Regions from separate parts of the Streptomyces sp. NPDC002386 genome, predicted to be linked through region 1. Evidence: riboswitches for the same ligand, from Rfam matches in the RefSeq annotation. Region 1 holds a riboswitch; each other region holds the start of a gene.
What was found. Region 1 has a riboswitch for cyclic di-AMP ahead of ACWCPN_RS09150 (transglycosylase family protein). Riboswitches for the same ligand answer to the same signal wherever they lie in the genome.

Region 1 (7,708 bases):
GTCGACTTCAGCCGGAGCACGTTCCACGCCCCCGTCATCGGGGTCCAGCACAACACCTACGGAACCCATCCCGGCGGTGCCGCCCTCCCCGACCCCGGGACCTGGCCGCGGACCGGCACGGCCGACTGCATCGCCCTGGGCGTCCACCGGGCCCAGCGCCTCGGCAGGGGCGACGAACTGCCCCCGTACGTCGGCCGGGACGCCGACCACCGGCTGGTCCGGCTGCTGCGCCGGGGCGGTCTTGTCGTGGTGACCGGCGAGCCGCGGTCCGGCAAGAGCCGCACGGCGTGGCAGGCGGTCCGCGGCGTCCTGCCGGAGGAGACACGCGTGTACGCGCCCGCACCGGGAACGGACCTGCGCGCGCTGCCCGGGGTGCTGCGCGAGCGCCCGGGCTCGTACGTCCTGTGGCTGGACGACCTGGACGGCCACCTGGGCGAACACGGGCTGGACGCGGGGCTGCCGGCCCAGCTCGCCGCCCTCGGCGTGCCGGTCGTCGCGACGATGGACGACGAGGCCTACGACGCGCACCGGTTCGGCGGCGGACGGGCGGCCCGGGTGCTGGGCCGGGCCGAGACGGTCGAACTCGCCCGGGAGTGGAGCCCGCGCGAGCTGGCGGCGCTGGAGACCGTGGACGATCCCCGGCTGGCCGGCGCCCGGGACAGCCGCGGCCGGCTGACGGTGACCGAGTACCTGGCGGTCGGTCCCGAACTGTGGGACGAGTGGCGGCGGGCGCGCCGAGCCGGCGCGCACCCCGCCGGTCACTTCCTGGTCCGCGCGGCGGCCGACGCCGCGCGGTGCGGTCTCACCGGGCCGCTGCCGGCCGACGTGCTGGGCGAGATGGTGGCCGCGTACTTCGCCGACGTGCCTCCGGAGCAGTGGCAGGAGCACGAGAAGGACTGGGAGACCCGGGAGGAGGGCCTGGCCTGGGCGGCCGCACCCCGGCTGGGTCTGACCGGCCTGCTGGTCCAGGACCCCGAGGACGCCGACGCCTACGAGGTCCACGGATCACTGCGGGCGGACCTCGAGGCCGACGAGGCGTACGCGGACATACCGGTGTACGTCTGGCTCGAGGTGATGAGCGTCGCCGGGACGGAGGGGGCCGACGTCGTCGACGCCGTGGCCCGGGCGGCGGACCGGGAGCTGTCCGGCAGGGCGGAGGAGGGCGACGGCGGAGCCATGTTCCTGCTCGGCGTCATGGCGGAGATCCGGGAGGACCGGGACGGCTGCGTCACCTGGCTCGAGAGGGCGGTGGCCGCGGGCCTGCCGAGCGAGCAACTGGTGCGGGACGTGAACGCGATGCTGGGCGACATGCTCGTCGAGGCGGGGGAGTACGAGAAGGCCGTGCCCTGTCTGAGGGAGGCCGCCGAGCACGGTGACACCAACGCCGCGTACGCCCTCGCCCGCGCGCTGCGCCAGTGGGCCGACCACTGGATCCGGCGGGCCGCCGCCGACGGGCACGCGATGGCCAGGCACGAGCTGGCTTCCGCGACCGATACCGTCGGGGAGTGACCGACCAGCCCGCCCCGCCCAGCACCGCACCCGAACTGTTCACCTGGGAGTTCGCCGCCGATCCCTACCCCGCCTACGCCTGGCTGCGCGAGCACGAGCCGGTGCGCCGGACGCGGCTGCCCAGCGGGGTCGAGGCCTGGCTGGTCACCCGGTACGCCGACGCCCGGCAGGCCCTCGCCGACCAGCGGCTGAGCAAGAACCCCGCGCACCACGACGAGCCCGCGCACGCCAAGGGCAAGACCGGTATCCCGGGCGAGCGCAAGGCCGAGCTGATGACACACCTGCTGAACATCGACCCGCCGGACCACACCAGGCTGCGCCGGCTGGTCAGCAAGGCGTTCACACCCCGCCGGGTCGCCGAGTTCGCGCCCCGGGTGCAGGAGCTGACCGACGACCTCATCGACCGGTTCGCGCGGACGGGCTCCGCCGACCTCATCCACGAGTTCGCCTTCCCGCTGCCCATCTACGCCATCTGCGACCTGCTCGGCGTCCCGCGCGAGGACCAGGACGACTTCCGCGACTGGGCCGGGATGATGATCAGGCACGGCGGAGGACCGCGGGGCGGCGTCGCCCGGTCGGTGAAGAAGATGCGCGGCTACCTCGCCGAGCTGATCCACCGCAAGCGTGCGGCGCTGCCGGCCGAGCCCACCCCGGGCGAGGACCTGATCTCCGGCCTCATCCGCGCCTCCGACCACGGCGAGCACCTCACCGAGAACGAGGCCGCCGCGATGGCCTTCATCCTGCTGTTCGCCGGTTTCGAGACGACCGTCAACCTCATCGGCAACGGCACCTACGCCCTGCTCACCCACCCCGGGCAGCGTCACCGGCTGCAGGACTCCCTGGCCCGCGGCGAACAGGGCCTGCTCGAGACCGGGATCGAGGAACTGCTGCGCTTCGACGGCCCGGTCGAGCTGGCCACCTGGCGGTTCGCCACCGAGCCGCTCACGCTCGGCGGGCAGCACATCGCGGCCGGGGACCCGGTGCTCGTCGTCCTCGCCGCCGCGGACCGGGACCCGGAGCGGTTCGCCGACCCCGACGTCCTCGATCTCGCCCGCGGGGACAACCAGCACCTCGGCTACGGCCACGGCATCCACTACTGCCTCGGCGCCCCGCTGGCCCGCCTGGAGGGCCGCACCGCGCTCGCCACGCTCCTCACCCGCCTCCCCGACCTGCGGCTCGCGGCCGATCCGGCCGATCTGCGCTGGCGCGGCGGCCTCATCATGCGCGGGCTGCGCACCCTGCCCGTGGAGTTCACCCCGGTCGCGGAGCAGGTCGTACAACCTTGAACATGAAGGACGTTCAACTCTGTGATCTTCACGTGATCTGTGCGGCATGAACTTGTGACAAGTGATCGTATGCCTATACGTTCACCCATCAGCGCGGCCCGAGCGTTGGGCGCCGCGCCGGTCCCGCTGTCGCACGAAAGGCTTCCGCATGCTCTCCGGGAACGGTCGTCACCGTCGCCCCCGTCAGGCTCCGGCTCTTCTCGTCGCGGCCGGAGTGACCGGCTCCGCCATCGCCATCCCGCTCCTCGGCGCCGCGAGCGCCAACGCGGCCGACGGAACCACCTGGGACAAGGTCGCCGAGTGCGAGAGCGGCGGCTCCTGGAGCGCCGACACGGGCAACGGGTACTACGGCGGGCTGCAGATCCCCCAGGACGACTGGGCCGCCTACGGCGGCACCAAGTACGCCCCCACCGCCGACCAGGCCAGCCGCTCGCAGCAGATCGCCGTCGCCGAGAGGATCCTCGCGGACAAGGGCACCACGCCCTGGACCACGTGCGCCCTGCTCTCCGGCCTGACCGCCGACTCCGGTTCCCTGGACGTCGACACGGGCGTCGGAGGCTCCGGGAAGTCCGACTCGGACCACGGCGGGTCGGGCGGCGCCACCGGCTCCACGGACCCGTCGGATTCCGCCGATGACTCCGACTCGTCCGGTCTGCCGGATTCATCCGCCTCGCCCGAGTCCTCCTCGGACTCGGCCGGCAAGCCGTCCTCGGACGCGGGCGAGGACGCCGGCACAGAGAAGTCGGACAAGGACCCGGAAACCCCCAAGTCCGACAAATCCGCTTCTCTGCGCACCGAGGAGTCGCAGGGGAGTGGGTCCGCGACCACGGATCCCACCGTGGAGGACTCGGACAATTCATGGCAGACCGGCGGTTCTTGGAGCCTGGTCGACACCGGGGCGCTCGGCAGTGGTGGACGTCACCGCGGCGACATCGCGGACGAAAGCGTGACAAACGGTCAGGAGGTCACGTCGTCGGGCAAGCACGCCTCGCGCGGAGCGGACACCTACACCGTGCGCGAGGGTGACACCCTCGCCTCCATCGCCGACTCCCTTGACGTGGACGGCGGATGGCATGAGCTCTACGCCCTGAACAAGAAGGCCATCGGTACCGACCCGAACCGCGTCTCCGCCGGTCAGACCCTGGAAGTCGGTAGCGAAACGGGCCAAAAGCAGCGGTAGTTGACGCCCGAATTGATCACTGATGTCCGTTTCGGTGAAAGTGTGGGATGAGTCTCAGAAGCCCTGATCGTCTTTGAAATTCCCTCGATCGCCTGTCTACGGTCATGACCGCTCGTCACCACGAGCCCCGGCTGTCGCAACGCCGAATCCTGCCAGCGGCCGTCCGGGAACAGTCGTCGCGTAAAGCGCCGTAGGCAGGAGCGGGGGACCCAAGGTAAGTGCCGGAACCGGCGATTCGCGCCGGAACCGGCTAGGGGTGGAGCCGCGGCCCGTGAAAGCGGGCCCGCGGCCGGGCAACTCAACCGGCCCGAACCCGACAGCTCACCTCGCAGGCGTCGGTGAGGGGATCCATTCATGCTGTTCTCCACCAAGGGCAAGCACCGTCGTCCGTCCAAGGCCACCCGTGCCATCGCGCTCGCCGGTGTCACCGGTGCCGCCGTCGCCGCCCCGCTGATGGCGGCCGGCAACGCCTCCGCCGCCACCACCTCCGAGTGGGACGCCGTCGCCCAGTGCGAGTCCGGTGGCAACTGGTCCATCAACACCGGCAACGGCTACTACGGCGGTCTGCAGTTCTCCGCCTCCACCTGGGCCGCCTACGGCGGCACCCAGTACGCCGGGCAGGCCAACCAGGCCTCCAAGGCCCAGCAGATAGCCGTCGCCGAGAAGGTCCTCGCCGCCCAGGGCAAGGGCGCATGGCCGGTGTGCGGCACGGGCCTGTCGAGCACCCCCAACAACGGCTCCGCCCCGAGCGGCTCCTCGCAGAGCACCTCCTCGGGCAGCGCCGCCTCCCGCTCCACCGACCAGCAGGCCGCCTCCCGCTCCAGCGAGCGTCCGGCCGCCGGCGCGAAGAAGACCGTCACCACGCCGACCGGCAAGAAGGTCAAGAAGGGCGACGGCGAGTACAAGGTGGTCAAGGGCGACACGCTCGGCACCATCGCCGCGAAGCACAAGGTCGACGGCGGCTGGCAGCAGCTGTTCAAGCTGAACAAGGACATCGTCGAGGACGCCGACCTCATCTACCCGGGCCAGCAGCTGCACCTGAAGTGACACCTGGCTCCGACCGGAACCACAGTGCCCTCACGAGGCCGTCCCCCAAGCCGAAGGCCGAGTGAGGGCCGTTCCCCCCGTCCCCCACGGGCTCCCCGCCCCGGTGCGTGTTCCCCCGTACGCACCGGGGCGGGGCTGTGTTTTCCCGGCCCTTCCCGTTCCGGTTCGCGATACCTCCCCCGAACCCCTTTGTTCCGGGCAGGAACAATGGGTACCGTCTCCCTGTCCACGGGACGGTCGGTCGGTGGCCGACGCCCCTGGGACGGTTAGGCTCTAGTCGCAAGGCAGAGCCGTAAGGCACCCCGCCCCGCACTTCCAGCGTCACATCCAAGAAGGAGATGCTCGTGCCGTCCATCGACGTCGTCGTAGCCCGGGAAATCCTGGACTCCCGAGGCAACCCCACGGTCGAGGTCGAGGTCGGCCTCGACGACGGCAGCACGGGTCGTGCCGCCGTTCCGTCCGGTGCCTCCACCGGTGCCTTCGAGGCCATCGAGCTCCGTGACGGCGACCCCAACCGCTACCAGGGCAAGGGCGTCGAGAAGGCCGTCCTCGCCGTCATCGAGCAGATCGGCCCCGAGCTGGTCGGCTACGACGCCACCGAGCAGCGCCTGATCGATCAGGCCATGTTCGACCTGGACGCCACCGACAACAAGGGCTCGCTCGGCGCCAACGCCATCCTCGGCGTCTCCCTCGCCGTCGCGCACGCCGCGTCCGAGGCCAGCGACCTGCCGCTGTTCCGCTACCTGGGCGGCCCGAACGCGCACCTGCTGCCGGTGCCGATGATGAACATCCTGAACGGCGGCTCGCACGCCGACTCCAACGTGGACATCCAGGAGTTCATGATCGCCCCGATCGGCGCGGAGTCCTTCTCCGAGGCGCTGCGCTGGGGCACCGAGGTCTACCACACCCTGAAGAAGGTCCTGAAGAGCAAGGGCCTGTCCACCGGCCTCGGCGACGAGGGCGGCTTCGCCCCGAACCTCGGCTCCAACCGCGAGGCCCTCGACCTCATCCTCGAGGCCGTCAAGGAAGCCGGCTACACGCCCGGCGAGCAGATCGCCCTCGCGCTCGACGTCGCCGCCTCCGAGTTCTACAAGGACGGCAAGTACCTCTTCGAGGGCAAGGAGCGCTCCGCCGCCGAGATGACGGAGTACTACGAGGAGCTCGTCGCGGCCTACCCGCTCGTCTCCATCGAGGACCCGCTGTTCGAGGACGACTGGGCCGGCTGGAAGATCATCACCGACAAGCTCGGTGACAAGGTCCAGCTCGTCGGTGACGACCTGTTCGTCACCAACCCCGAGCGCCTCGCCCGCGGCATCGACGAGGGCGCCGCCAACGCCCTGCTGGTCAAGGTGAACCAGATCGGCTCGCTCACCGAGACCCTGGACGCCGTCGAACTAGCCCAGCGCAACGGCTTCAAGTGCATGATGTCCCACCGCTCCGGCGAGACCGAGGACGTCACCATCGCCGACCTGGCCGTCGCCACCAACTGCGGCCAGATCAAGACCGGCGCCCCGGCCCGCTCCGAGCGCGTCGCCAAGTACAACCAGCTCCTGCGCATCGAGGAGATCCTCGACGACGCCGCGGTGTACGCCGGCCGCAGCGCCTTCCCGCGCTTCCGCGGTCACACCGAGGTCTCCAAGGGCTGACCCCCGCCGGGCCCATCCGGACAGGACGGCCCGGGTATCAGCCAGTCGTACGTACGTCCCCGTACCCGGTCCCGTACCGTGTGCGGGGACGTACGCACGTGGAAGGGGAGGCGGAGAGCCAGATGGCCGTCAAGGACCGGGACCGTTTCTCCACAACCACCAGACTGCGCGCCCTCGGCGAGCAGACCGCGGCCCGGGTCTACCGCTCCCAGACCAAACGGCAGGCCCGCCGCTCCCGGCTCACCGGCCGCGCGGCCCTGCTGGCACTGGTGCTGTGCTCGCTGATCGTCGCCCTCGCCTACCCGATGCGGCAGTACGTCTCCCAGCGCGCCGAGATCTCCGACCTCCAGCAGGAGCGGGGACAGGCCCGGCAGCGCGTCGAACAGCTGCGTGACCTCAAGGCGCGCTGGCAGGACGACGCCTACGCCGAGCAGCAGATCCGGCGCCGGCTGCACTACGTGATGCCCGGGGAGACCGGCTACGTCGTCGTCGACCCGGGCGGGGCCAAGCAGTCCCGCGCCGACCTCGGGGCCGCCCACCGGCCCTGGTACGCGAACGTCTGGGACGGGGTCGACAAGGCCGACGCCTCCGACCAGTGACCGGACCCCGGCCGGCCACCGGCCGCCACCAGTAACCGGCCCGCGGGCCGGCCACCGACAGAAAGCCACCCTGAAAGCAGTCATGGAAACGCCTCCGCCGCCCACTCCGCGCACCGAGCCCACCGACGCGGACGTCGAGGCCTTCAAGCAGCAGCTGGGCCGCCCGCCGCGCGGCCTGCGGGCCATCGCGCACCGCTGCCCCTGTGGTCAGCCCGACGTCGTGGAGACGGCGCCCCGGCTGCCCGACGGCACCCCCTTCCCGACGACGTACTACCTGACGTGCCCGCGCGCCAACTCGGCGATCGGCACGCTGGAGGCGGACGGCGTCATGAAGGAGATGACCGAGCGGCTCGGCACCGACCCGGAGCTGGCCGCCGCCTACCGGGCCGCCCACGAGGACTACATCCGCCGCCGGGACGAGATCGAGGTGCTGGCGGGCTT
Region 2 (7,708 bases), on a different contig from region 1:
AAGGTCTACTCGTCCATGGACCGCGTCCTGGTCCACTCGGCCAGCTTCGGCTCCAACGCCCAGGCCATGGCCGCCGGCCTCGCCGTGCTGTCGGTCATGGAGAACGAGCAGATCGTCGCCGGGGTGCGTGCCACCGGCGAGCTGCTGAAGTCACGGCTCACCGCGCTGACCGACCGCTACGAGCTGCTCGCGGACGTGCGCGGCCGGGGCCTGATGATCGGCATCGAGTTCGGGCGGCCCTCCTCGCTGAAGCTGCGCGGCCGCTGGACCATGCTGCAGGCCGCCCGCAAGGGCCTGTTCGCGCAGATGGTCGTCGTCCCGCTGCTGCAGCGCCACCACATCCTCACGCAGGTCTCCGGCGACCATCTGGAGGTGATCAAGCTCATCCCGCCGCTGATCATCGACGAGGCCGACGTGGACCGGTTCGTCACCGCCTTCACCGCCGTCATGGACGACGCGCACAGCGGCGGCGGACTGATGTGGGACTTCGGGAAGACGCTGATCAAACAGGCGGTGGGCAACCGCTAGGCCGCCCGCCCGAGCAGTTTTGCCTCTGAGGCAAGAAATTTGCCGCAGAGGCAACTCTGCGGCTCAATGGAGGCATGAACGCCTCAGAAGCCGCGCCACCGGCGGGCGAGGGCGACGACCTGCCCGCCGTGGCGCCGCAGCTCCGCGCCCTGCGCCGGCGTGCCGCCCTCACCCTGGAGGCGGCGGCCCGTACCGCGGGGCTCTCGCCCGCCCACCTCTCCCGGCTGGAGACCGGCGGGCGCCAGCCCTCGCTGCCGATGCTGCTCGCGCTCGCCCGCACCTACGGTACGACCGTCTCCGAACTGCTGGGCGAGCGGGTCGCCGACCGGGACGCCATCGTGCGCGCCGCCGACATGGAACCCACCCGGGCGGGCGGCTGGACCTACTTCCAGGCCGGCGCCTCCGGCCGGGGCATGCAGGCGCTGCGGGTCCGCGTGCCGTACGGCGCGCAGGGCGACATCGTGCGCGTCCATCCCGGCGAGGAATGGCTGCACGTCTTGAAGGGACGCCTCCGGCTGCGCCTCGGCGACACCGCGCACCTGCTGGCCCCCGGGGACAGCGCGCACTTCGACTCCCTGACCCCGCACCGCCTGGCCGCCGAGGACCAGGGCGGCGTGGAGCTGCTGTTCGTCCACACCCTGCTGCAGAGCCCCACGGCCGCGCTGTGCCTGGGCCCCCTGACCGGAGAACTGCCATGAGCGACTTCGAGGAGAAGTTCCCCCGCTCCCTGTGGGTCCGGCTGATCATCTACATAGCCGTGGGCCACCTGTTCGCCGCGTTCCTCTACCTGCTGTTCGCGGTGGGCGCCAAGAGCTGACGGGCGTCAGTCGAGCAGACGCTCCCGCAGCCGCTCACGGGTCCGCGAGGTGAGTCCGAGGCCCTGCTCGAAGTAGGCGTCGAGCCCGCCCCACGTCGCCTCGATGCTGCCGAACGCCGCCTGCAGGTACTCCGCGCGCGCGTCGAAGAGCGGGCTGAGCAGCTCCATCACCTCGGGGGTGTACGCGGAGTCGGGGCTGCCGTTGCGGCGCACCTTGTAGCGGCGGTGCTTGGCGTTGGACTCCAGGTAGTCGGCGACGATCGCGTCGCGCTCCACGCCCACGGCGAGCAGGGTCACCGCTATGGAGATGCCCGCCCGGTCCTTGCCGGCGGCGCAGTGCATCAGCGCGGGGACGCTGTCCTCGGCCAGCGAGTGCAGCACCCGGGAGTGCTCGGCCGTGCGCTCGGTGACGATCGTCCGGTACGAGGCGACCATCCGGGCGGCGGCCTTGCCGTCGGCGAGGATGGCGCGCAACTGGCCGACGTCGCCGTCGCGGACCATCTTCCAGAACTCGGCTCCGTCCGCCGGGTCGCTCAGCGGCAGGTTCACGTTCCGCACGCCCGGCAGGGCGACGTCCGGGCCCTCCAGCTTCTGGTCGGCCGCGTTGCGGAAGTCGAACACCGTGTGCAGGCCCAGGGAGCCGAGGAAGGCCGCGTCCTCCTCCGTCGCGTGCGCGAGGTGGCCGCTGCGGAACAGCACCCCCGGGCGCACCCGCCGGCCGTCCTCGGTCGGCAGTCCGCCCACGTCACGGAAATTGCGCACACCGGCCAGCTCCGGCTCGGTCGACGGGACCTGCTGCGTCACGGGGGCTCCTCCGGGTCGGACCCCGTCGGCTCGGCGCGCCGGCGGGCGTTCCGTCGACGATACGACATCGATCACCTCGGGCAACGAGTTGTCCACAGGCGTTGCTACCGGGGCGCAGCGGCCCCGATGATGTGCGCACCTGCGCGGATCTGTTGACACCTGTGAGGTCTCGATGGTGGACATCGCCGAGAACGGACGGACCTGGCTTCTGTCGGGGCCCACCAGCAGCTACGCCCTGCACCTGACCGAGGCGCACGAACTGCTCCACCTCCACTGGGGGCCGCGCATCGCGCTCGCCGACGCCGAGGCCCTGGCCATGGGCCCGCAGCCCGTCCACCGGCCCTTCGAGTCCCCGCTCGACGGCCGCGAGGAGTACCCCGTCGAGGGCGGCCCGCGCTTCGTCCGCCCCGCCCTCTGCGTGCGCACCGACGAGCGGCGCGGCACCGAATGGCGCTTCGTGTCGTACGCATGCGACCGGGACGGCACGGGGGACGGCACCGACGGCGCGGAGCTGCGGCTGCGCTTCGACGACGACGGACTGGCGATCACCCTGCACTACCGGATGCGCGGCGACGTCGTGGAGCGCCGGGTCACCCTGGAGAACGGCGGGCACGCGCGCGTGGAACTGCTGCGCGCCGACGCCGCCACCTGGACCCTGCCCGACCGCGACGGCTGGCGACTGTCCCAGCTGCACGGCCGCTGGGCGGCCGAGTCCCTGCTCACCCGCGCGCCGCTCACCCACGGCGAGAAGGTCATCGGCAGCCGCCGCGGCCACACCGGCCACCAGCACCTGCCCTGGGTCGCCCTCGACACCGACGCCACCGAGGAACGCGGCGAGGTCTACGGCTGCGCGCTCGGCTGGTCCGGCTCCTGGCGGATCGCCGTCGCCCAACTGCCCGACGCGCGCGTGCAGATCACCGGCGGGGCCGGCCACGACGACTCGGGCCTGCTGCTCCTCGCACCGGGGGAGTCCTACACCACCCCCGTCTTCGCGGGCCTGTGGAGCGACGGCGGTTTCGGCGGGGCCAGCCGGACCTGGCACGCCTACCAGCGCGCGCACGTGATCCCGGACGCCGAGCGGGACCGGCCGGTGCTGTTCAACTCCTGGGAGGCCACGTTCTTCGACATCTCCGAGGAGCAGCAGGCGGCGCTCGCGCGGCGGGCGGCCGGCATCGGCGTCGAGCTGTTCGTCGTCGACGACGGCTGGTTCGGCGCCCGCACCAGCGACCGGGCCGGACTCGGGGACTGGACGCCCAACCCCGACCGGTTCCCGCACGGCCTCAAGCCCCTGGCCGACCAGGTGCACGGCCTGGGCATGGGGTTCGGCGTCTGGGTGGAGCCCGAGATGGTCAATCCGGACAGCGACCTGTACCGCGCCCACCCGGACTGGGTGCAGTACCAGCCGGGCCGCAGGCGGACGGAACTGCGCAACCAGCTCGTTCTCAACCTCGCCCGCGAGGACGTCCAGGAGTATCTGTGGGAGCGGCTGGACACCCTGCTGTCCGGTGCCCCGATCGACTACGTGAAGTGGGACTTCAACCGCTGCTTCACCGACGCCGGCTGGCCGGGGGAGCCGTATCCGCAGCGCCTGTGGATCGACCACGTCCGCGCGCTGTACGCCCTGCTGGACCGGCTGCGTGCCGCCCACCCCGGAGTCGCCTTCGAGTCCTGCTCGGGCGGCGGCGGCCGGATCGACCTCGGGGTGCTGGGACGCACCGACCAGGTGTGGACCTCCGACAACACCGATCCGCTCGACCGGCTCGCCATCCAGCACGGGTTCAGCCAGCTCCATCCCGCGCGCGTGATGGCCGCCTGGGTCACCGACAGTCCGAACACCCAGCTCAACGGCAGGGTGAGCACCCTGCGCTTCCGGTTCGTCAGCTCCATGGCGGGCGTTCTCGGGGTCGGCGGCGACCTCACGGAGTGGACCGACGACGAGCTGGCCGAGGCCCGGCGGTGGGTCGCCCTCTACAAGGAGGTCAGGCCGCTCGTCCAGCGCGGCGAGCTGTACCGGCTGCTGCCCCCGGCGGGAGGTCTGAGCGCCGTCCAGTACGTTCTCGATGACGAGACGGTCGTCCTGGCCTGCCTCCAGGCGCAGAGTTACGGAGAGCCGGTGCCCCGTGTACGGCTGCGCGGCCTCGATCCGACGGCATCGTACGAATGCCGCGAAACGGGCGAGGTGCACCGGGGTGCGGTACTGCTGCACCACGGGCTGACGACCGGACTGCGCGGCGACCTGGACGCGGCAGTCATCCGCCTGTGTCGCATATGACTCCTATGTCCCGATTGGTGCCTTCGTTGTAATTCGGCACGGAATAAAGGCGACTGGGGGAGCGCTGCGTGAGGAGCGTCATAACCGTGACCGTCCGCTGTTCGTCATGTCCACCTAATTCCCGGAGCGCAACGGGAATTTGAACTCGCGGGGCGGGCCGGAATTCACGCACGGTGACCGAGAATTTCCTATTTGGATCTTCTGGCACCTGAACGCCGGGAATCTGTCGCTTGTTTCCCCGCGTTCCGCTCGCTTACGTTCGCCAGCAATCCGGACGGAACGCCGAATCCTGCCGCCGCCCGGAGTCCCACACACATGACCCGTGCACGGCAGGAGCGGGGGACCCATCAGGTACGACTGCCTGTCCCGGTCTCCGCGACAGGCTCGGGGTGCAGCCGCGCACCGCGCGGCCGGGCAGCTCCAGCCCGAACCCGACAGCTCACCTCGCAGGCGCCGGAGAGGAATGCGTCATGCCCGCGAAGGGTAAGCACCGCCGCCCCAAGTCCCGGCGATTCACCCGCTCCGTCGCCGTCGCCGGAACCGGTGGCGCCGCACTGGCCCTGCCCCTGCTGGGTGCCACCGGAGCGCACGCCGCCACCGCGCAGCCCGTCTCCGGAAAGGCCGTGCAGTCAGTGGCGCAGGCGTCGGCCGGCAAGACCGCCGCGCAGAACGCCTCCGGCGTACGCACCTACACGGTTAAGTCCGGCGACTGCCTCGCGAAGATCGCCGGCGAGCAGCATGTCGGCGGTGGCTGGCACCGGCTCTACGCGGACAACCGGCAGGCCGTCGGCGAGAACCCGGCGCTGATCCACCCGGGTCTGAAGCTGTCGCTGGGCAGGAAGGCCGCCGCTCCGACCCGCGCCCAGACCCCCGCCCCGGCGCGGTCCGCGCAGCCGTCACAGGCCCGGGCGCAGGCCCCGGCGAAGGCCGCACCGGCCGCCCCCGCCACCCAGTCGTCCCCGGTGGCCCGGGCCACCCAGGCCGCCGCCCCGGCCGCCCCCGCCACCCAGGCCGCCCCCGCCACCGGCTACACCCTCCCGGTCGCCGCCCCCACCATCGGCACCGCCTACCACGTAGCGGGCAGCATGTGGTCCAGCGGCTACCACACGGGCGTCGACTTCGTCGTCCCCACCGGCACCCCGCTGAAGGCCGTCGCCGCCGGCACCGTCGTCTCCGCCGGCTGGGGCGGCGCGTACGGCAACCAGGTCGTCATCAAGCTGAACGACGGCTACTACGCCCAGTACGCCCACCTCTCCCAGCTCTCGGTTTCGGCCGGCCAGACCGTGACCCCCGGCCAGCAGGTGGGCCTGTCCGGCGCCACCGGCAACGTGACCGGTCCGCACCTGCACTTCGAGATCCGCACCACCCCGGAGTACGGCTCGGACGTGGACCCCGTCGGCTACCTCCGCTCGCACGGCGTCGCCCTCTGAGCCGTCCGGGCCGAGGGACGCCCTCCTCGACACCACCTGCCTGACACGGCTCCGAAGGCCGGACCCACGATCCCCGGGTCCGGCCTTCGGTGTGTCCGGACGACCCCCGTACCGGCCGTATTCCTGGGTTGGCAAACTCTTTAAGGGTGTCTCATCTCACCGCTCGTCAACCCCTGCCTACGGTCGCGTAGGTCACATCCGAAGGTGAATCATGGTCCGACGTGGCAGACGATTCGAAGAGTGACAACACATCAGTGATCGGGTCGTACGTGGCGGTGGGGGACAGCTTCACCGAGGGCGTCGGCGACCGCGGGCCCGACGGGGCGTTCGTCGGGTGGGCCGACCGGTTCGCGGTCCTGCTCGCCGACCGGCGGCCCGAGGGCGACTTCAACTACACCAACCTCGCGGTCCGCGGGAAGCTGCTCGACCAGATCGTCGAGCACCAGCTCCCGAAGGCCGTCGAAATGGCCCCGGACCTCGTCTCCTTCTGTGCGGGTGGCAACGACATCATCCGGCCGGGCACCGACCCCGACGAGGTGGCCGAGCGCTTCGAGCGCGCCATCGCGGCGCTCGCGGCGGCCGCGGGCACGGTGATGGTGACGACCGGCTTCGACACCCGGGGCGTGCCGGTGCTCAAGCACCTGCGCGGCAAGATCGCCACCTACAACGGGCACGTGCGCGCCATCGCCGACCGTTACGGCTGCCCCGTGCTCGACCTGTGGTCCCTGAGGTCCGTCCAGGACCGCCGGGCCTGGGACAACGACCGGCTGCACCTCTCGCCCGAGGGGCACACCCGCGTGGCGCTGCGGGCCGGCCAGGCCCTCGGCCTGGAGATCCCGGCCGACCCGGAGCAGGCCTGGCCGGCGCTCCCGCCCCGGGGCACCCTGGAGATCCGCCGGGACGACGTCCACTGGGCCCGTGAGTACCTCGTCCCGTGGATCGGGCGCCGGCTGCGCGGCGAGTCCTCCGGGGACCACGTCACGGCGAAGGGCGCGCTGTCGCCCAACGACATCAAGATGCGCATCGCGGCGGTCGCCTGACCCCGCGCGCGGCCTGACCGTGCCCCGTACCGCGATCCCGGCGGTGCGGGGCACGCCCGCACGCCCCGTCGGACCCGCACGTGGATCGGCCGGAGCGCTTCGGCCGGCCGCTCCCACCGGCTACCGGTCCCGCAGGCCCAGTTCCCTGGCCAGGGCGTCGTTCACCCACTCCTGCGCCCGGGCGCGCGGCACCGCGCCCGGATAGGACGTCAGCTGCACGGCCAGGCCGTCGAGCAGGGCGGTGAGCCGCAGGGCCGTGCCCGCGGGGTCCGGGCAGGTGAACTCGCCCGCCGCCACGCCCTCGGCGATGACCTCGGCGATCGCCGCCTTCCACCGCTGGTCGAGATCCCGGGTGACCGCCCGCAGGGACGGTTCGCGCAGCGACACCGCCCAGCCCTCGATCCACAGCCGCCAGCCCTTGGCCTGGCCCGTGGGCGCGTACCAGCGCACGGCGGCGCGCAGCCGGCGCAGAGCGGAGGTCCGCCGGTCCAGCAGCGCGCGCAGCCGCGCGAGGTCGTCCTCGGCCGCGTAGGCGAAGGCGGCGGCGACCAGCTTCTCCTTCGTCGAGAAGTGGTACAGCACCAGCGCGTTGCTCACCCCGAGCGCCGAGGCCACATCGGCGATCCTGACCGCCGCCACGCCCCGCGCCTCGATCTGCCCGATGGCGGCCCGCAGCATTTCCTCCCGCCGCTCGGCCACACTCAACCGCACTCTCGCCACGCGGTCACACTAGTCCGTCCGCCGGACACCGCCCCAGGGCGCCTGCGGCCGCGGCGCCCGCCGGGTCAGCGGTACCACCCGAAACGCCCGGCGATGA
Region 3 (7,708 bases), on a different contig from region 1:
CCTGGCTGCGGCACGACCAGTCCGCCGGCGCCGACCCCACCCAGCAGTGGCAGTGGGGCACCCAGACCTATGACACCGGCGTGTACGACGCCACGCAGTGGAACTCCGACGGCACGCCCGTCCAGCACGACCAGCTCGCGGCGCAGCACGACCAGCTCGCCGAGCCGTTCGACCAGGTCGCCGAGGGTGTCGAGTACACCGAGGCCGGCGAGTACGCGGACACCGGCGAGTACCCAGGTGCCCCGGACTTCGCCGACTACGCCGAGACCGGTGAATTCGGTGAGCACGCCGAGGCCGGTGAGTTCACGGAAGCGGTCGCCGGGGACGTCGAGCCGGGCGACACGGGCGAACTGCCCGCCGTACCGGCACTGCTCGACGACCAGGAGGAGTCCGCTCCGGTCCCGGCTCCCCGCGCGGGCTCCCGCAGCGCGTCGCGTTCACGCCGCCGTACGCCCCCGAAGCGCTCCGCGCTGCTGACCATCGCCGTGCCCTCGGCCTGTGTGATGGGGGTCGCCGGCATCGCCGCCGCCTCCGTCGGCGGCCTGACCGACGACGGCAAGGAGACCTCGGCCGCCGCCTCGGACGCGCAGACGGTGAAGCCGTCCATCGCCAACAGCAAGCTGGACACACAGCTCAAGACGCTCTCCGCCGGAGCCGACGACTTCGCCGACCGGGCCAGCCGTACGCAGGAACGCATCGACCTCAGGAACCAGCAGGAACTGCAGAAGAAGAAGGCCGCCGCCGAGGCCGCGCTCAAGGAGCGGCTGCGGCCCAAGTTCGCGATCCCGGTGACCCAGAAGGGGCTCAGCGCCTACTTCGGCCAGGCCGGCGTGAACTGGATGTCCGTGCACACGGGCATCGACTTCCCGGTCTCGTACGGCACCACGGTGATGGCCGCGACCGACGGCGTCGTCTCCACCAAGTGGAACAGCGCCTACGGCAACATGATGATCATCACGGCGAAGGACGGCACGGAGACCTGGTACTGCCACCTCTCCAGCTACCGCGTCGCCTCCGGTACGGCCGTCAAGGCCGGCCAGCCGGTCGCCTACTCCGGCAACTCCGGCAACTCCACCGGCCCGCACCTGCACTTCGAGGTCCGGCCGGCCGGCGGGGCGGCCATAGACCCGCTGCCGTGGCTGCGCAGCCACGGGCTGGACCCCAGCTGAACCCCACGGAAACCCACGAATGACGCGAGCCCCGCCGGATCCGGCGGGGCTCCTGTCGTCCGGGGCTGCCCGGCGGTCGTCTAGAGCTTCTCGACGGGCGCGTACCGCAGCAGCAGCCGCTTCGGCTTGGCGTCCCCGAAGTCGATGGTCGCCTCGGCGTTGTCACCGGTGCCCTTGACCCCGACGACCGTGCCGAGACCGAACTGGTCGTGCGTGACCCGGTCCCCGACGGTCAGGGCGACCACCGGTTTCCCGGTCGAGCGCCGGGTGGCGAACCCGGACGCGCCCGATGCCGCGGAGCGGGAACGGGAGGAGGACAGGGACGCGGCGACCCCGGCGGCCGGTCCGGAGGACACCGGCGCGGTCCTTCCGGTCCGCTTCCACTCCATGTGGGCGGCCGGGATCTCCTCCAGGAAGCGGGAGGGCGGGTTGTACGACGGCTGGCCCCAGGCGCTGCGCATCGCGGACCGGGTGAGGTACAGCCGCTCCCGCGCGCGGGTGATGCCCACGTACGCCAGCCGCCGTTCCTCCTCCAGTTCCTTGTTCTGGCCGAGGGCGCGCATGTGCGGGAAGACACCGTCCTCCATGCCGGTCAGGAAGACCACCGGGAACTCGAGGCCCTTGGCGGTGTGCAGGGTCATCAGGGTGATGACGCCGTCGCCGTCCTCCTCGTCCGGGATCTGGTCGGAGTCGGCGACCAGCGCGACCTGCTCCAGGAAGTCGGCGAGCGTGCCCGCCTCCCCTTCCGCGCGCTCCTGCTCGAACTCCAGGGCCACCGCCGCGAGTTCCTGGAGGTTCTCGATGCGGGTCTCGTCCTGCGGGTCGGTGGAGTTCTGCAACTCGGCCAGGTAGCCGGTGCGTTCGAGTATGGCCTCCAGCACGGTCGCCGGTCCGGCGCCGGACTCCACGATGGTCCGCAGGTCCTCCATCAGCGTGTTGAACCGCTTGACCGCGTTGGTGGAGCGCGCGGCCATGCCGTAGGCCTCGTCCACCCGCTTGAGCGCCTGCGGGAAGCTGATCTTCTCGCGCTGGGAGAGGGCGTCGATCATCGCCTCGGCCCGGTCGCCGATACCGCGCTTGGGCACGTTGAGGATGCGGCGCAGCGGCACCGAGTCCTCGGGGTTGGCGAGGACACGCAGGTAGGCCAGGACGTCCCGGACCTCCTTGCGCTCGTAGAAGCGGACGCCGCCGACGACCTTGTACGGCAGGCCGACGCGGATGAAGATCTCCTCGAAGACACGGGACTGGGCGTTGGTGCGGTAGAAGACGGCGACGTCCCCGGCCTTCGCCTCGCCCGCGTCGGTGAGGCGGTCTATCTCCTCGGCGACGAACTGTGCCTCGTCGTGCTCGGTGTCGGCGACGTAGCCGGTGATCCGCGCACCCTGGCCGGCGTTGGTCCACAGGTTCTTCGGGCGGCGGGACTCGTTGCGCTCGATGACCGCGTTGGCGGCGGACAGGATGGTCTGCGTGGAGCGGTAGTTCTGCTCCAGCAGGATCGTCGTCGCGTTCGGGTAGTCCTCCTCGAACTGGAGGATGTTGCGGATCGTCGCACCCCGGAAGGCGTAGATCGACTGGTCCGCGTCACCGACCACGCAGAGTTCGGCGGGCGGCAGGTCGAACTCGCCGGGCGGTACGTCCTCGTCGTGCTGCCCGGTGCCCACCAGTTCCCGCACCAGGGCGTACTGGGCGTGGTTCGTGTCCTGGTACTCGTCGACCATGACGTGCCGGAAGCGGCGGCGGTAGTGCTCGGAGACGTCCGGGAAGGCGCGCAGCAGGTTGACCGTCGTCATGATCAGGTCGTCGAAGTCCAGCGCGTTGGCCTCGCGCAGCCGTGACTGGTAGAGCGCGTAGGCCTGGGCGAGGGTCTTCTCGAAGCCGTCGGTGGCCTGGGCGGCGAAGTCCTCCTCGTCGATCAGCTCGTTCTTCAGGTTGCTGATCTTGGCGCTGAAGGACTTCGGCGGGAAGCGTTTGGGGTCGAGGTCGAGGTCGCGGCAGACCAGGGCCATCAGGCGCTTGGAGTCGGCGGCGTCGTAGATCGAGAAGGACGACGTGAAGCCGAGCCTCTTGGACTCGCGCCGCAGGATGCGCACGCACGCGCTGTGGAAGGTCATCACCCACATCGCGCCGGCGCGCGGGCCGACGAGCTGCTCGACCCGCTCCTTCATCTCGCCCGCGGCCTTGTTGGTGAAGGTGATCGCGAGGATCTGGCCCGGGTGCACGTTCCGCGCGGCGAGCAGGTGGGCGATGCGGTGGGTGAGCACGCGCGTCTTGCCGGAGCCCGCGCCGGCCACGATGAGCAGCGGCGAGCCGGCGTGGACGACCGCGGCGCGCTGGTTGTCGTTCAGCCCCCGCAGCAGCGCGTCCGGGTCGATCACGGGACGCGGGGCGCCGTCACGGTAGTGGGTGTCCCGGTCCGGCGGCACGTCGAACTTCCCGCCGAACAGATCGTCCGGGAGGGGCTCCGGAGCGTGATCGTCCTCGGGCGGCGGCGGGGGCTCCTCCGCGTGCCCGCGAGGGGCCTGGAGGTCCGCCAGGAAGCTGTCGTCAAAGAGGCTGCTCATCGCTCTACGAGTCTAGGGGGCCGCACCGACAACCGGTCCCGGCAACTGAAAGTCGGCGCCCGTGAGGTCCGCGACAGAACACGGTGGCGGCGCGTCGGCCATCGCGCCACGGGCGGGGCCGAACCCCTCACCCAGCGGAAGCGCCTTGTCACGCCCGTATGAAACCGGCCCCGGGTCACGGAAATGTATCGGACATATGGCACAGCAACCTTCACAGGAGTCACACGAGTTGGCTAGGTTGCCGTCAGGCCGTACGACCTCTACCGGCGAACCTCGCCGGGCCGCGCGGCCTCCGCCGAGTCCGGTGCGCCCCGATGTGGCGGCCGGAGCCGGGGACCCACCGATCCCGGGGTGAATCGGCCGACTCCCGCCCGGGACGACGCCGTAGGGCAACCCTTCCGAACCACCCGCCCGAACCCGACAGCTAACCCGGTAGGCGGCACGCTGGAAGGAGTCGCCACCCTTGGCGTCGCACCGCAAGCCGGGTCCCCCGGGGACCCGCGGGACGGGCACCCGCACCCCCGTCCTGGCCACCGCCGCCCTCACCTCCGTCGCCGTCCTGTCCCAGACGGCCGGTACCGCTTCGGCCGCCGCCTCCTCCCCGGGCGACGGCAGGCCGAGCGTGGAGGAGATCGAGAAGAAGATCGACGAGCTGTACCGCAGGGCGGACCCGGAGGAGGAGCCCGGGGCCGTGCAGCGGGCTCGCGCCGAGGCCCCGCGCGCGGAGGCCGCCGCCCGGCGTCCGGGCCTGTTCACGAAGGCCCGCGAGGGGCTGGCCCCGTTCGCCGCCGCTCCCGAACCGGCCGGCTCGCTGCTCGCGGAGTACCCGGAGGACCACTTCGCCCAGAACCGGCTGATGAACCGGCTGGCCTCCCGGGTGAAGGGCGCGGCCGAGCGCGGGAAGGCCCCCAGGGCTCCCGAGGCGCCGGCCGTCGCGCAGTACGACGTGAAGTCCGCCAAGGCGGCCGTCCAGCACAAGCTCGCCACCGCGCGCGAGCTGCTGTCCCGGTTGACCGCACCTGCCGCGGAACCGGCTTCGGCCCCTCCATCGGTGCCGGCCCCGGTCCCCGCTCCGGCTTCGGCCCCCGCCCCGGCTCCGGTCCCCCTCCCGGCTTCCGTCCCCCTCCCGGCTCCGGTTTCGGTCCCCGCCCCGGCTCCCGATCCGCTTCGCGCTCCGGATCCGGCTCCCGCCTCGTCCGCGGCCCCGTCCCCGGTCCCGGCTCCGCCTTCCGTTCCGCCCCGGGTCCAGGCTCCGGAGCGGCAGTGGTCCGCGCCGATGCCGGTGAACGTGCCGCCCGTCGCCCCGGCGGCCCCCGTCACCAAGGCCGAGAAGGCGATCGCCTTCGCCCGCGCCCAGATCGGCAAGCCGTACGTCTCGGGTGCCAGCGGTCCCGGCTCCTACGACTGCTCCGGCCTCACCCAGGCTGCCTGGAGGGCCGCCGGCGTCACCCTGCCGCGTGCCGCGCGTGACCAGGCCGCCATGGGCACCGCGGTCCCGCTCACCGACGCGCGCCCCGGTGACCTGGTCTTCTTCCACGACGACAGCAGACACGTCGGCCTGTGCACGGGCGACGGCACGATGATCCACGCCCCGCGCCCCGGTGCGTACGTGCGCGAGGAGCCGGTCCACCTGGCGGGAGAGTCGGTCGTCCACCGGGTGGTGCGGCCGGCCTGACGGTGCTCTTTTCGGGCCCCACGCGCGCGTGCCCGGCGAGCGTGGGCGCCGCCGCTCCCTAGCAACGGGCGCATGCCCATGCCCGGCTTCTGTGGTCTGCGTACGTGGTGGGCGGGGCGTCCGCCGGCGGCGGGGGCCGCCGTCATGGCGAGCGGCATCGTGTCGGTGGGTCTGCATCTGACCGGTTCCGAGACGATGTCGCTGGTCTTCATGTCGCTGGCCTGCCTCGCCTGGGTGACGCTCGCCGCCGACTTCGCCGTGCGGCTGATGCGGCAGCGGCCCCGGTGGCTGGCCGAGGCGAAGGGTCCCGGCGCGCTCGCCGCCGTCGCCGCCACGGCGGTGCTCGGCACACGGATCTCACAGCTCGGCCGGCAGACCCTGGCCGAGGCCGCCCTGGCACTGGCGGTCCTGCTGTGGCCGGTGCTGTTGCTTCTCGTCGTACGGCACTGGGAGCGGCGCATGCCGGGGGCGGTGTTCCTGTGCTGTGTGGCCACCCAGGGGCTGGCGGTGCTGGCGGCCACCCTGGCCGCGGCGGAGACGACGGCGTGGCTCGCGCACGCCGCGCTGGTGCTGTTCTGGCTGGGCCTGGTCCTCTACTGCCTGACGCTGGCCCGCTTCGATCCGCGGCAGGTGCTGGAGGGTGCCGGGGACCACTGGATGGCGGGCGGAGCGCTCGCCATCTCGGCGCTGGCCGGGGCGAAGCTGCTGGCCGCCGACAGTGCGCGGCTGTACCTGTGGAACGACGACGACCGGGGCGTGCTGCGCAACGTGACGGTCGCGCTGCTGGCACTGGACCTGGCCTGCTGCGTGGTCCTGCTGGCCGCGGAGGTGGCCCGGCCGCGACTGCGCTTCGACGTGCGTCGGTGGTCGACGGTGTTCCCGCTGGGCATGACGGCGGCCGCAACCCTGTCGGTCGCGGCGGCCCTGGACATCGGCCGGCTGCGGACGCCCGGCCAGGCGCTGGTGTGGCTGGCGGTGGCGGCGTGGCTGGCGGTCGCGGCCGGCGCCGTGCTCGCCGCCCGCGCCGGCCTGGTCAGGGCGCGCTGAGCCTCACGTCCACAGCACGGCGATGAAGATGTTCGCCATGGTCAGCAGGCCGACGAGCCCGAAGACGCGCTTGTCCACCTTCTCCTCGTCGCGCTGGACGTAGACCAGCCCGAGGATCACGATCAGCAGGGCCAGTTTCACACCGATCTTGAAGGTGTTGACGTGGTGGCCGTCGGCCTCGTTGAGCCCGACCAGGGCCACGCCGGTGACCAGCATGGTGAACGCGCCGTGCAGCATCCCGGGGACGAACCGGGCCGTGCCCCGGCCCATCGCCTTCATCTGGGTGAGGAAACCGCCGAGCAGCGCGGCGATGCCGATGATGTGCAGGCCGACGAGGAGATGGATGAGTACGTCCATGCCCCGGAGCCTATGAGGGGGCTCCGGGCGGCCGGTCACCGGGCCCGTCCACCCGGCCGCGGCCCGTGCGGAAGATCTTGCATATATGCGCCGCATAGCACCACACGGTCCCCGTGGGTCCCTCAATACGCGCTTCGGTCACTACGCAGCGTGAAGGCGACAGCATGGGCCCGGCGATGCGATCACGGTCGTATACGACTCGGTCCGCCTCGGCCACTTCCGTACAGTGCGTTACCAACCTGTCACAATCCGGCCTAGCGTCCTCCCCCAGGTGACCGGCTTTCCACCGCCGCCCGGGCCAGGGGCGGCCGCCGGCCACCTCCGCCGAGAAAGGTCCGGCGGCGGCCCGTTCCCCTGTGCGGGCGGCCGCCGGACTGCCCTACCGCTCGGCCGCGGAGATCCATGGAAGGACGTGACGGTCCAGGTGGCAGCGCACCGCAAGCCCCGGCAGCGCCCGCTCGTCGGCAGCACGGCCCGCACGGCCGTGACCCTCGCCCTGGCGGGGGCGGCCACCGCGACGGCCTTCGAGGGCACGGGCAGCGCCGAGCCGCAGCCGACGCCGGCCCAGGTGAAGGCCAAGGTCGACAAGCTGTACCAGGAGGCCGAGACCGCCACCGAGAAGTACAACGGGTCGAAGGAGAAGGCGGACGCGGCCCAGCGGCGGCTGAACTCGCTGCGGGACGAGGCCGCCCGCAGGCAGCAGAAGCTCAACACCGCTCGGGACGCGCTCGGTTCACTGGCCGCGGCGCAGTACCGCGACGGCGCGATCGACCCCTCCTGGCAGCTCGCGCTGTCCAGCGACCCGGACCGGTACCTGGACGGGGCCGCGTTCGCGGAGCGGGCGGGCGACCGGCAGGCCGGGACGGTGGCGCGGGTGCGTGAACAGCTCCGCGAGATCG

Region 2: linked by a shared signal. The riboswitch ahead of ACWCPN_RS30240 (M23 family metallopeptidase) and the one ahead of ACWCPN_RS09150 (transglycosylase family protein) in region 1 are both predicted to bind cyclic di-AMP.
Region 3: linked by a shared signal. The riboswitch ahead of ACWCPN_RS20985 (C40 family peptidase) and the one ahead of ACWCPN_RS09150 (transglycosylase family protein) in region 1 are both predicted to bind cyclic di-AMP.

Annotation. Positions count from the first base shown of each region.
Region 1 covers NZ_JBSFBX010000003.1:437,767-445,474, forward strand. Annotated here, with positions in the region: gene ACWCPN_RS09135 (sel1 repeat family protein) at 1-1,509, shown strand, start outside; gene ACWCPN_RS09140 (cytochrome P450 family protein) at 1,506-2,795, shown strand; gene ACWCPN_RS09145 (transglycosylase family protein) at 2,944-3,975, shown strand; cyclic di-AMP (ydaO/yuaA leader) riboswitch at 4,152-4,325, shown strand; gene ACWCPN_RS09150 (transglycosylase family protein) at 4,330-5,022, shown strand; gene eno (phosphopyruvate hydratase) at 5,361-6,668, shown strand; gene ACWCPN_RS09160 (FtsB family cell division protein) at 6,791-7,267, shown strand; gene ACWCPN_RS09165 (DUF501 domain-containing protein) at 7,350-7,708, shown strand, end outside.
Region 2 covers NZ_JBSFBX010000018.1:132,871-140,578, reverse strand. Annotated here, with positions in the region: gene ACWCPN_RS30265 (aminotransferase class III-fold pyridoxal phosphate-dependent enzyme) at 1-528, shown strand, start outside; gene ACWCPN_RS30260 (helix-turn-helix domain-containing protein) at 603-1,226, shown strand; gene ACWCPN_RS30255 (DUF6126 family protein) at 1,223-1,345, shown strand; gene ACWCPN_RS30250 (tyrosine-protein phosphatase) at 1,352-2,149, opposite strand; gene ACWCPN_RS30245 (alpha-galactosidase) at 2,322-4,421, shown strand; cyclic di-AMP (ydaO/yuaA leader) riboswitch at 4,729-4,887, shown strand; gene ACWCPN_RS30240 (M23 family metallopeptidase) at 4,892-5,851, shown strand; gene ACWCPN_RS30235 (SGNH/GDSL hydrolase family protein) at 6,106-6,891, shown strand; gene ACWCPN_RS30230 (TetR/AcrR family transcriptional regulator) at 7,012-7,611, opposite strand; gene ACWCPN_RS30225 (Glu/Leu/Phe/Val dehydrogenase dimerization domain-containing protein) at 7,677-7,708, opposite strand, start outside.
Region 3 covers NZ_JBSFBX010000010.1:78,351-86,058, reverse strand. Annotated here, with positions in the region: gene ACWCPN_RS20995 (M23 family metallopeptidase) at 1-1,169, shown strand, start outside; gene pcrA (DNA helicase PcrA) at 1,250-3,730, opposite strand; cyclic di-AMP (ydaO/yuaA leader) riboswitch at 4,014-4,185, shown strand; gene ACWCPN_RS20985 (C40 family peptidase) at 4,194-5,405, shown strand; gene ACWCPN_RS20980 (SLAC1 family transporter) at 5,484-6,452, shown strand; gene ACWCPN_RS20975 (hypothetical protein) at 6,456-6,809, opposite strand; gene ACWCPN_RS20970 (NlpC/P60 family protein) at 7,234-7,708, shown strand, end outside.